DNA from 3 places in the Flintibacter sp. genome. Region 2 is predicted to be linked to each of the others. Evidence: predicted binding sites of a transcription regulator. Region 2 holds the regulator's gene; each other region holds the start of a gene.
The links. Region 2 encodes LexA, which represses DNA repair genes until DNA is damaged. Its sites were predicted from a motif close to CNAACANNTGTTNG; they were not measured.

Region 1: a site for LexA is predicted at 1,817-1,830, ahead of uvrB (excinuclease ABC subunit UvrB). Genes of this name have one in related genera too.
Region 3: a site for LexA is predicted at 1,240-1,253, ahead of ACLTXB_RS00680 (DUF6560 family protein). Genes of this name have one in related genera too.

What each region holds. Positions count from the first base shown of each region.
Region 1 is NZ_JBKVXZ010000006.1:26,202-29,475, reverse strand. Features, by position in the region: gene ACLTXB_RS04030 (sensor histidine kinase) at 1-6, opposite strand, end outside; gene pyrE (orotate phosphoribosyltransferase) at 224-898, shown strand; gene ACLTXB_RS04020 (JAB domain-containing protein) at 1,074-1,763, shown strand; gene uvrB (excinuclease ABC subunit UvrB) at 1,874-3,274, shown strand, end outside.
Region 2 is NZ_JBKVXZ010000013.1:59,604-62,877, forward strand. Features, by position in the region: gene ACLTXB_RS07020 (glycoside hydrolase family 13 protein) at 1-297, shown strand, start outside; gene ACLTXB_RS07025 (RNA-binding protein) at 495-1,292, opposite strand; gene lexA (transcriptional repressor LexA) at 1,294-1,911, opposite strand; gene ACLTXB_RS07035 (MarR family winged helix-turn-helix transcriptional regulator) at 2,147-2,605, shown strand; gene ACLTXB_RS07040 (ABC transporter ATP-binding protein) at 2,637-3,274, shown strand, end outside.
Region 3 is NZ_JBKVXZ010000001.1:149,375-152,648, forward strand. Features, by position in the region: gene ACLTXB_RS00660 (recombinase family protein) at 1-12, shown strand, start outside; gene ACLTXB_RS00665 (TnpV protein) at 9-392, shown strand; gene ACLTXB_RS00670 (ferredoxin) at 502-750, shown strand; gene ACLTXB_RS00675 (molecular chaperone) at 728-1,018, shown strand; gene ACLTXB_RS00680 (DUF6560 family protein) at 1,283-1,852, shown strand; gene ACLTXB_RS00685 (serine/arginine repetitive matrix protein 2) at 2,056-3,274, shown strand, end outside.

The sequences.
Region 1 (3,274 bases), on a different contig from region 2:
CGGCATACCGCGGTTCCTTTCTCCCCAAAGGGTATGGAGATGGATTTGATTCCATTATAGCAGGAAGCCGCGGGTCCGTAAAGGGAGAGAACCTGAGAGGCGAGAAGGAGGAAAAAACAGGGTAGAATTCCTTGTCTGACGGGGCATTAAGTGGTATAATACAATGATTTCTCATGGGCGCTGCGCCCTGTCAAATAGAAAAAAGAACTGTGAGGGAACAACGATGACTTATCGGGAAGAATTTATTACCTTTATGGTGCGCTCCGGCGTGCTGACCTTCGGGGACTTTACCACCAAGTCCGGCCGCAAGACCCCCTACTTTGTCAACACCGGCAACTATAAGACCGGCGCCCAGGCTGCCAAGCTGGGCGACTACTACGCCGCCTGCATCCAGGAGCACATGCCCGAGGGCATCACCTGCCTGTTTGGCCCCGCCTACAAGGGCATCCCTCTGGCGGTGTCCGCCGCCGCCTCCCTGTACCGCAACTATGACCGGGACCTGCCCTACTGCTTCAACCGCAAGGAGGCCAAGGACCACGGCGAGGGCGGCTCCATGGTGGGCTACAAGCCCCAGGACGGGGACAACGTGGCCATCATCGAGGACGTGGTCACCGCCGGCACTGCTGTGCGGGAGTCCATTGAGCTCTTTAAGCACGTGGCCAACGTGAACATGAAGGCCCTGTTTGTCTCGGTGGACCGCATGGAGCGGGGTACCCGTGACTGCTCCACCCTGGACGAGCTGCGTGAGGACTACGGCATCCAGGTCTTCCCCATCGTCACCGTGCGTGAGGTCATCGACTTCCTCCACAATAACCCCGTGGACGGCAAGGTCTACATCGACGACGAGATGAAGGCCAAGATGGAAGCTTATCTGGAGCAGTACGGAGCGAAGGGCTAAGAAAAAATCTTATCGTCCCCCTCGGAGAGCGGAGGGGGGCCTCCGGGGGGAACTGGTGCCCCCCGGAAAACGCGGGCGATCCCCGCAGGGATCGCCCGCGTTTTGGATGGAGGCTTATCTGGAGCAGTACGGCGCAAAGAAGTAAGCGTTTTTAGAGAGAAAGGAGCGATTCCTCATGGCCAGTCATACCGGTCACCGTCAGCGGATGAAAGCGGAATTTCTGGCCCGGGGCATCGAGGGCTGGCCCGACCACCGAGTGCTGGAGCTGCTGCTCTTCTACTCTATCCCTCAGGGGGATGTAAACGGCCTGGCCCATGACCTGATTGAGCAGTTCGGCTCTCTGTCCGGTGTGCTGGATGCGTCGGTGGAGGAGCTGCGCAAGGTAAAGGGCGTTGGGGAGCACACGGCCGTGCTACTGCGGATGCTGCCCGCCCTGTTGGGCCGCTATCAGGCCAGCCGCACCCGGCTCAGCGACATCATCAACAGCGCCGACGACGCTTACCCCTGGCTGGAGCCCTACTTCTTCGGGGCCCGGAACGAGATGGTGTACGTTCTGTGCCTGGACGGCAAGCGCCAGGTGCTGGGCGTGCGGAAGGTGGCCGAGGGCAGCATCGAAATGGCCGAGATGAACGCCCGGCGCATTGCCGAGGAGGCCATGGGCCTGCGGGCCGCCCGGGTCTATGTGGCCCACAACCACGTGAGCAACCTGGCCATCCCATCCCAGGCCGACTGGCTGACCACCGATACCCTGCGGGCCATTCTGGCTCCCATCGGCATTGAGCTGGTGGACCACCTGGTCTTTGTGGACGGAGACATGGTATCCATGGGCGAGAGCCGAAAGCTGCGGGGACTGAAATTTGTGTAAGATTTGCGCCTCTCCCGGAAAACTAGGGGAGAGGCGCAAGTTTTGGTTGCCGTAGAACATTAGTTCTGATATAATGATAGGACGAGACATCGGGCAGAGGAGGGGACGACATGCCGAAATTTGAAGTGGTTTCTGAGTACACCCCGTCGGGTGACCAGCCTCAGGCCATTGAGGCCCTGTCCCAGGGCATCGAGATGGGCCTGGATGAGCAGACCCTGCTGGGCGTTACCGGTTCGGGCAAGACCTTCACCATGGCCAAGATCATTGAGCAGGTCCAGCGGCCCACCCTGGTGCTGGCCCACAACAAGACCCTGGCCGCCCAGCTGTGCGCCGAGTTTAAGGAGTTTTTCCCCAACAACGCGGTGGAATATTTCGTCTCCTACTACGACTACTACCAGCCCGAGGCCTATATCCCCCACACCGATACCTTTATCGAGAAGGACTCTGCCATCAACGAGGAAATTGACCGCCTGCGGCTCTCTGCCACCGCCTCCCTGCTGGAGCGGCGGGACGTGATCGTGGTCTCCTCCGTGTCCTGCATCTACGGCCTGGGCGAGCCGGAGGACTTTGCCAAGATGATGGTCTCCCTCCGGGTGGGAGATATCCTGGAGCGGGACGAGTTTTTAAAACGGTTAGTCTCCATCCGCTACGAGCGCAACGACATTGCCTTTGAGCGCAACATGTTCCGGGTGCGGGGGGACACGGTGGAGGTGTGGCCCGCCTACTGGAAGGACACCGCCATCCGGGTGGAGTTTTTTGGGGATGAAATCGACCGCATCTCGGAAATCAACGTGGTCACCGGCTCCCCCATCCGCAAACTCAGCCATATCCCCATCTGGCCCGCCACCCACTATGTCACTCCCAAGGAGAAGATGGACGCTGCTGTCCAGGAGATCTATAAGGAGCTGGAGGAGCGGGTGGCCTACTTTGAGAAGGAGGGCAAGCTCATCGAGGCCCAGCGCATCAAGCAGCGCACCATGTACGACGTAGAGATGATGCAGGAGCTGGGCTACTGCTCCGGCATTGAGAACTACTCCCGGGTCATTGAGGGCCGCCCGGTGGGCTCCCCGCCCCATACTCTGCTGGACTACTTCCCCAAGGACTTTGTGCTGTTTATCGACGAGAGCCACGTCACCCTGCCCCAGGTGCGGGCCATGTACAACGGCGACCGGGCCCGAAAGAATACCCTGGTGGACTACGGCTTCCGTCTGCCCTGCGCCTACGACAACCGGCCGCTGAAATTTGAGGAGTTTGAAAAGCGGCTCAACCAGGTGATCTACGTCTCTGCTACCCCCGGCGAGTACGAGCGCACCCGGTCGGGCCAGATCGTGGAGCAGGTCATTCGTCCCACCGGTCTGCTGGACCCCAAGATCGAGGTGCGGCCGGTGGAGGGCCAGATCGACGACCTCATCGGCGAGATCAACGCCCGCACCGCCCGGAAAGAGCGGGTACTGGTCACCACCCTCACCAAGAAGATGGCGGAGGACCTCACCGATTACTTGCAGAACAAC
Region 2 (3,274 bases):
TTCTCCCGCCTAGGCCACATGCGCAAGCAGAGCCCCGCCCTGCGCCAGGGAGATATCCACTACCGGGTGGGCAAGGGTCCTGTGCTGGCTTTCACCCGCACCCAGGGAGAGGAGACCATCCTGGCTGCCTTCAATACCGGCAGCGAGGAGGCCACCCTGCGCCTGCGGGAACACGAGGGCGTGCAGCTGCTGCTGGGCTCCGCCCGGTTCCACATCGGCCCTGAGGGACATCTGCTCACCTTGCAGCCCCGTACCGGCAGCCTGCTGCAGATTGTACCCATGGAGGAAGAAGAATAAAAAAATCCTGCTGTCTCAGACAGCAGGATTTTTTTATGGCGAGACCGCACAATTCGACAAGAATGATTTGCGAGCAAATTTTTTGTCCGGATGCGGCGCGATTTTGCGACAATACTGGATGTATTGTAAGAAATCGCAACAAAATCCGGGCGCAAAATTTCCGCAAAGCATCGCAGGTGCATTTGTGCGGTGTTGCCTTATATATATCGCTCTAAAATCAGCATGATCCGGCCCTTTTTGGACTGGCCCAGCACTTCTTTGACCACGCACTTGCCCAGCCCCCGGCAGGAGAGCACGTCCCCCTGCTCTACGGTGCGGTCGCTTTTCATACACTCCCGGTGGTTCACCGATACCCGCCCGGCGCTCACCAGCTGAGCGGCCTTGGAGCGGGAGGTAGAAAACCCGGAGGCCAGCACCGCGTCCAGCCGCAGGGCGGCCACCGTGTCCCGGATGGTCTTCACCTGAGGCGGCTTGGGGGTGAGCTCCGAGAGGGAAATCTCCCGCAGCTTGGCCTTCCACCGACCGGCGGACTCCCACTGGCTCAAAAGGATGGGCAGGGCGTCCCGCAGGGCCAGGACCTGGCAGCGGTTTCCCTCCACCAAAATGTCCCCCAGCTTCTCCCGGGTGATTCCAAGCCCCATGAGGGAGCCCAGAATGTCCCGGTGGGACAACTCTGCCCCGTTGGGGAAGGTGGCCTCCAAAGCGGCCAGAGGACCCTCCGGGTCGGCGATGGCGTCCTCTTCCTCCTGCCAGTCGGGGAGAAAGAGACACACGGTGCGCTCGGCATCGGGGTAGCCGCCGAAAAACACGTGCCGGGGGTGCCCCCAGGCGGAAAGTAAATCGGTCACGGACGCCCGCTCTCCCGGGGAGAGAAAGGGGGTATGGGCGGGGATGCCCCGGTTTTGGGACAGCTCCAGCTTGTCCAGCACCCGGGAGAGAAGCACACGCTCCTCGCCGCTGCGGACGCAGCGGTCCAACAGTTCGGTCTTTGTCATCTCAGTAGCGCCGCACCACCGCTACCACCTGGCCCAGGATCTGGGCCTTGGTGCCGTCGATGGGCTGATACTCGTCGTTGGCCGGCATGAGCCACACCTTGCCATCCCGGCGGCGCAGGGTCTTCACCGTGGCCTCGTCCTCGAAGAGGGCCACCACGATCTGGCCCGACTGGGCCTCGCTCTGCCGGTGGACCACCACCAGGTCACCGGGGAGAATGCCTGCCCCCAGCATGGACTCGCCCCGCACCCGCAGGGCAAAGTGCTCTCCAGAGAGACCCTCGGTATCAAAGGTAAGGTAGTCCTCAATGCACTCCTCAGCCAGGATGGGGGAGCCGGCGGCCACGTTGCCCACCACGGGGATCTGGTTGGCGTGGGGATCGGTCTCCTCCGCCACCGGGCGGGGGGACACGCCGGGCAGGGAGATGGCCCGGGTCTTGCCCTCGGCCTTGACGATGACCCCCGCCTCCTCCAGCCCTTTGAGGTGGAAGTGGACCGTGGAGGGGGACTTGAGGCCCACGGCGGCGCCGATCTCCCGCACCGAGGGGGGATAGCCGTGCTCTGCCGTGAAATCCAAGATATAATCGTAAATTTTTTGCTGTTTCGGGGTCAGCGTTTTCATAGCCAAGCTCCTTCCCGGACACACTGGGCGGCGTGGTTTTATTTTGCAAATATTGTACCATATCCCCCTTTGGAAGTCAAACGGATGTTCCAAATAAATGCAATTTGCGGCATTTGTGAACAAATTTTGAATCTGCCCGCTCCCGCCTTGACATTTTGGCCCTCAGTGCTAAAATGTTCAACATGTTAATGATTAAGCTGTTAACGAAAAACGTCGAAGGAAGGGAGGGAACTGCGTGGCAAACCTTGGCATTGATCTGGGGGTGCTGGAGCATAAACTGCACCAGGCCCACCGCAATGCGGTGCAGGCGGAGCTGAATGCTGCCGGCTTGCAGGAGGTAGGTCACCCGCTGCTGTTGTGCATTTTGCGCAGTGCGGGAGACCGCTGTCCTGACGGACAGGTCCAGGCCCAGCGGGAGCTGTCCACTCTGCTGGATATTTCTCCCGCGGCGGTAGCAACCTCGCTGAAATCCCTGGAGAAAAAGGGATATATCCACCGGGAACCTGAGCCCGGCGACGCCCGGCGCAACCGGGTGAAGCTGACCGACAAGGGCCAGAAAGCGGTGGATGACTGCTTTGCCTGCCTGCAGCGGGTGAACCGGCGGATGTACGCCGGCTTTACCACCCAGGAGCAGACCCAACTGCACGGCTTTTATCTCCGTGCGCTGGAGAACCTGCGTCTGGACCAACCATGACCCCTTGTAGGGAAAGAAAGGAAGATCGGACTTGCTTCAACTGTTTTTGACCCACCTCCAGGGCTACAAGCGGCAGGCCGTCAAGGTCCCCATCCTGATCGTTCTGGAGGTCATCTGCGAGCTGCTGCTCCCTCTGGTGATGTCGGAGATCGTGGACACCGCCATCCCCACCGGCGATGTGGGCTACATCTTTAAAATGGGCCTGGTGATGCTGGCTCTGGCAGGTGTGGCCATGTTCTGCGGTGTATTTGCCTCCAAATATGCCGCCTTTGCCAGCCAGGGGTTCGGCGCAAACCTGCGCCAGTGCCTCTTTGACAAGGTGCAGGAGTTCTCCTTTGCCGACATCGACCGCTTCTCCTCCGCCTCCCTTATCACCCGTATGACCAACGACGTCAACGCCATGACTATGATGCTGGCCATGGGCCTTCGGATGCTGGTGCGTGCCCCGGTGATGCTGGTGGCCGCTTTGTGTATCAGCTTTACCCTCAACGCCAAGCTGGCACTGGTGCTGGTGGTGGTCATTCCCCTGATGCTCATTGCGGTGGGCGGACTGATGTTTATCTGTACCCGCCTGTTTGAAACCATGCAGAAGAAGATCGACAACCTGAACAACACCCTCCAGGAGAACCTGGTGGCCATCCGAGTGGTCAAGATCTTCGTGCGGGCCGA
Region 3 (3,274 bases), on a different contig from region 2:
AAAATAGCATGACAGAATTGAAACCACGAATCCATGATGAAAGCAACGGTCTGGACTATGTTCTTGTGGGTGATTACTATGTGCTGGACTTGAAGCTTCCGGAGGAACGCCGCCCTATCGGTATGTGGGGCAGACTGCACAGGATATATTTGGAGCAGTACCGCCCTGCAAGGTTCTCTGCCCTCTGTTTATCCGGCGAACTGCATACTCACCTTGCTGACCTGAACGAACAGGCAACGGAAAGGTGCAGCCTTATCATTGAGCAGATGAAACAAGCCGAGGGTGTGACCGAAACCATGAAAGCAGACAATCAGATGTTGTGGGTACAGTCCATGAACTCTATCCGTAACCGAGCCGAAGAAATCATCAGACAGGAAATGATTTACTGCTGATTTTATCAAGTCCAAAACCAACAATTTTATATCATCAACGAAGCGACAGGTATTTCCTTATGAAGTGTCTGTCGCTTTTCATTTATCAAACTTTAAGGAGGAAAACACAATGAAGATGAACCGGAATGAAATGGAAGTCCTTTATGCCTTTGGCTGTCCGAACCTGAAAGCAACTGTCGAGCGTTTGCATATGGTAGCTGCCCTTGCACCCGATCCAGTGACGAAGAAGCTGTTTTATATGCTTTCCGTTAAGCTGAGTGCTGAGGGTGTTGAAAGGTGGTATCGCTGCTTTTACCGCAGGCTGAGGGTGTTGAAAGACCGCAGGGAGGGCTGCTATGACAAGACTGACAAAGATTGAGAAAGAAACAATCGTTCTCTTTAATGAGGGCGAGGATAAGGCAAATATCTACACCCACAATGCCGGATTGAAAAAGAGGTTGGCTGCTTTTGCTAAGAAGTACCCTGACCTTTGCAGACTGGAAAAATCCAATGCTCAAGGCGGTGTTTCTTATGAGCTGGCAAAATCCCGTCTGTCTATCCGCTTCCTGCCGCCTTACAGTGAGGAACGCAGACAGAAAGCCAGTGAATATGCGAAAAAGCATGGGCTGAACAGTCAGCAGGGATAATGTGATAATCAAGGCTGATATGCGGTTAAAATGTCAGGTACAGACCTGATGTTTTGACCGTTGCCTATCGCCTGTGAGGAAAGTATCAGGGACTATGAATTTTGCAGAAATGTGCGTTATAAGGTTTGAACAGGAACTCTGCACACAAAATTCTTTCTTCCATTTATTAAGTTGATGAAGTATAATGAGATATGAAAAATTGAGGTTTTAATACTCGATTTCAAACAATCATTTTTATATAGCTGGAACTATGGAGGGCAAAAAATGAATGATTTTTTACGAATGTGTTTGAATATAATTACACAAATAGGTCCCTATTTAGTTGTACTTCTTCTTTTGACATATATTGTAAATCTTCAACAAAAGAGAGCTAAAGAACGAGAAGAAGAACAGAAAAAAGGTATAATTAGAACGCATTATACAATAAAAACAGAGAAATTCCTTATCGTGGCATTTATCGTAGGTACAATATTTTTTGCTTATTGTACGGCTATGAGTCTTATGGCAAAAGAAGATATGTTTGTCATTTGTATATTTGGAATATTTTTTTTAGTAGGCATAAGCGGAATAGTCAATATGGTAATGTGGAAACTGGAAGTGAACGGAGATGAAATCACATGGCGTTCAACTTTTGGGAGAAAGAGAACTTTTCGCTTTGAAGATATTACATACTGTGAGAGAAAGAAAGGTTCTATGCGTGTATATGTAAATGGGGAAAAGCTATTTACCATTGATAGTAATATCGATAAAGAAGAATTTATGGAAGATATAGAGAGAAGAAGAATCCCTGTAAAATCTTACTGGGTAAATCAGCATAAGAAAAATCGTAAATGACATAGATTTTATAACAGTACAATATTAGATAACTGAATATGACCGTTAAGGTCAGATGAAGAAACCGATGTATTGAGCGTAAAGCGATCATGCGTCGGTTTTTCTTTTTGCAAAATAGTCCGGTGGACTGTTTTGTAAAACCGAAGGAACTGACAGAGCTTGGGACGGGGCGAAGTCAGTTTGTTCGGGCGGGAGTACAGAGGGTGCAACCCTTTGTGCATGGGTACAGGGAATGCAATATCCCTGTGCAGGTCAAGGGCGGCAGCCTTGCCCAGTTAAGTGGCGTTTCGCCACTTAGTACTGGGTATTACTTGACGCAGAAAGCCGCAAGGAATCAGCTTCGCTGCCCTTCTCCCCTGTCGGGGAAATCAAAAAGAAAAGGAGGAACTCATGTGAAATTAACAAGGCACAATGGACGAGCCGGAAAGAATGGCGTTTATAATCCGAAGCACAATGACCGCAGTTTTGACATTGCCAACAGCGAACACATTGACGAAGAACGAGCCAAACAAAATCTCTATTGGGACTGTTACAATGGCTTCCGCAATTTCAAAAATCCCGAAAAGGAAAATGAGCTGTCTGCCACTTTTGAAGATGTGGAACAGCTTTTTTATCGTCAGCGGTATCGTGATTTTGTAACCGGACAGAACGAAAGAAATGTGAAGAACCGACACCCTGAAAGAAATAAGGAAACCGGAGATTTACTCAAAAGCAAAAAGACCTGTCCTGAGGAAACGGTCTATCAGATTGGAACACTTGACAATCATGTTCCGCCGGAACTGCTCATTGAGATCGTCACAGAATTTATGGAAATCGTAAATGAGCGTTTCGGCTCTCATGTCCATATCCTGAATTGGGCGCTGCACTTGGATGAAAGCACCCCTCATATTCACGAGCGTCATGTGTTCGACTGTGAAAATCAATATGGGGAGATTGCCCCACAACAGGAAAAGGCTTTGGAAGCACTGGGGTTTGAACTGCCAGAACCGGAGAAGCCTGTCGGAAGAAAAAATAACCGCAAGATGACTTTCGATTCAGCCTGCCGAGTGCTGTTGTTTGATGTGGCGAAAAAGCATGGCTTACAACTGGAAGAAGAACCGGAATATGGTGGTCGTGCTTATCTGGAAAAACAGGACTATATTCTTTTCAAGCAAAAGGAGCAACTGGCAGCACAGGAGCAAAAGTTGGAAGAACTCACGATGAAGATTGAAGATGTGGAAGCTCTGGTGGACGAGGTTGCAGATATTGCCTATAACAAGGCGGTTGAGGTCGTTGCTGATACTGTAAAACTGGAAACGCACAAGGAGGATATTAAGCTGGTGGAGCAGTCTAAGGCATGGGTCCTCTCCCCTGAGCGTAAGGCTTCAAAGAAAGAAATCGAGTATGCAGTGAAACGATTGGATGGCGTGATTGCCAGAATCA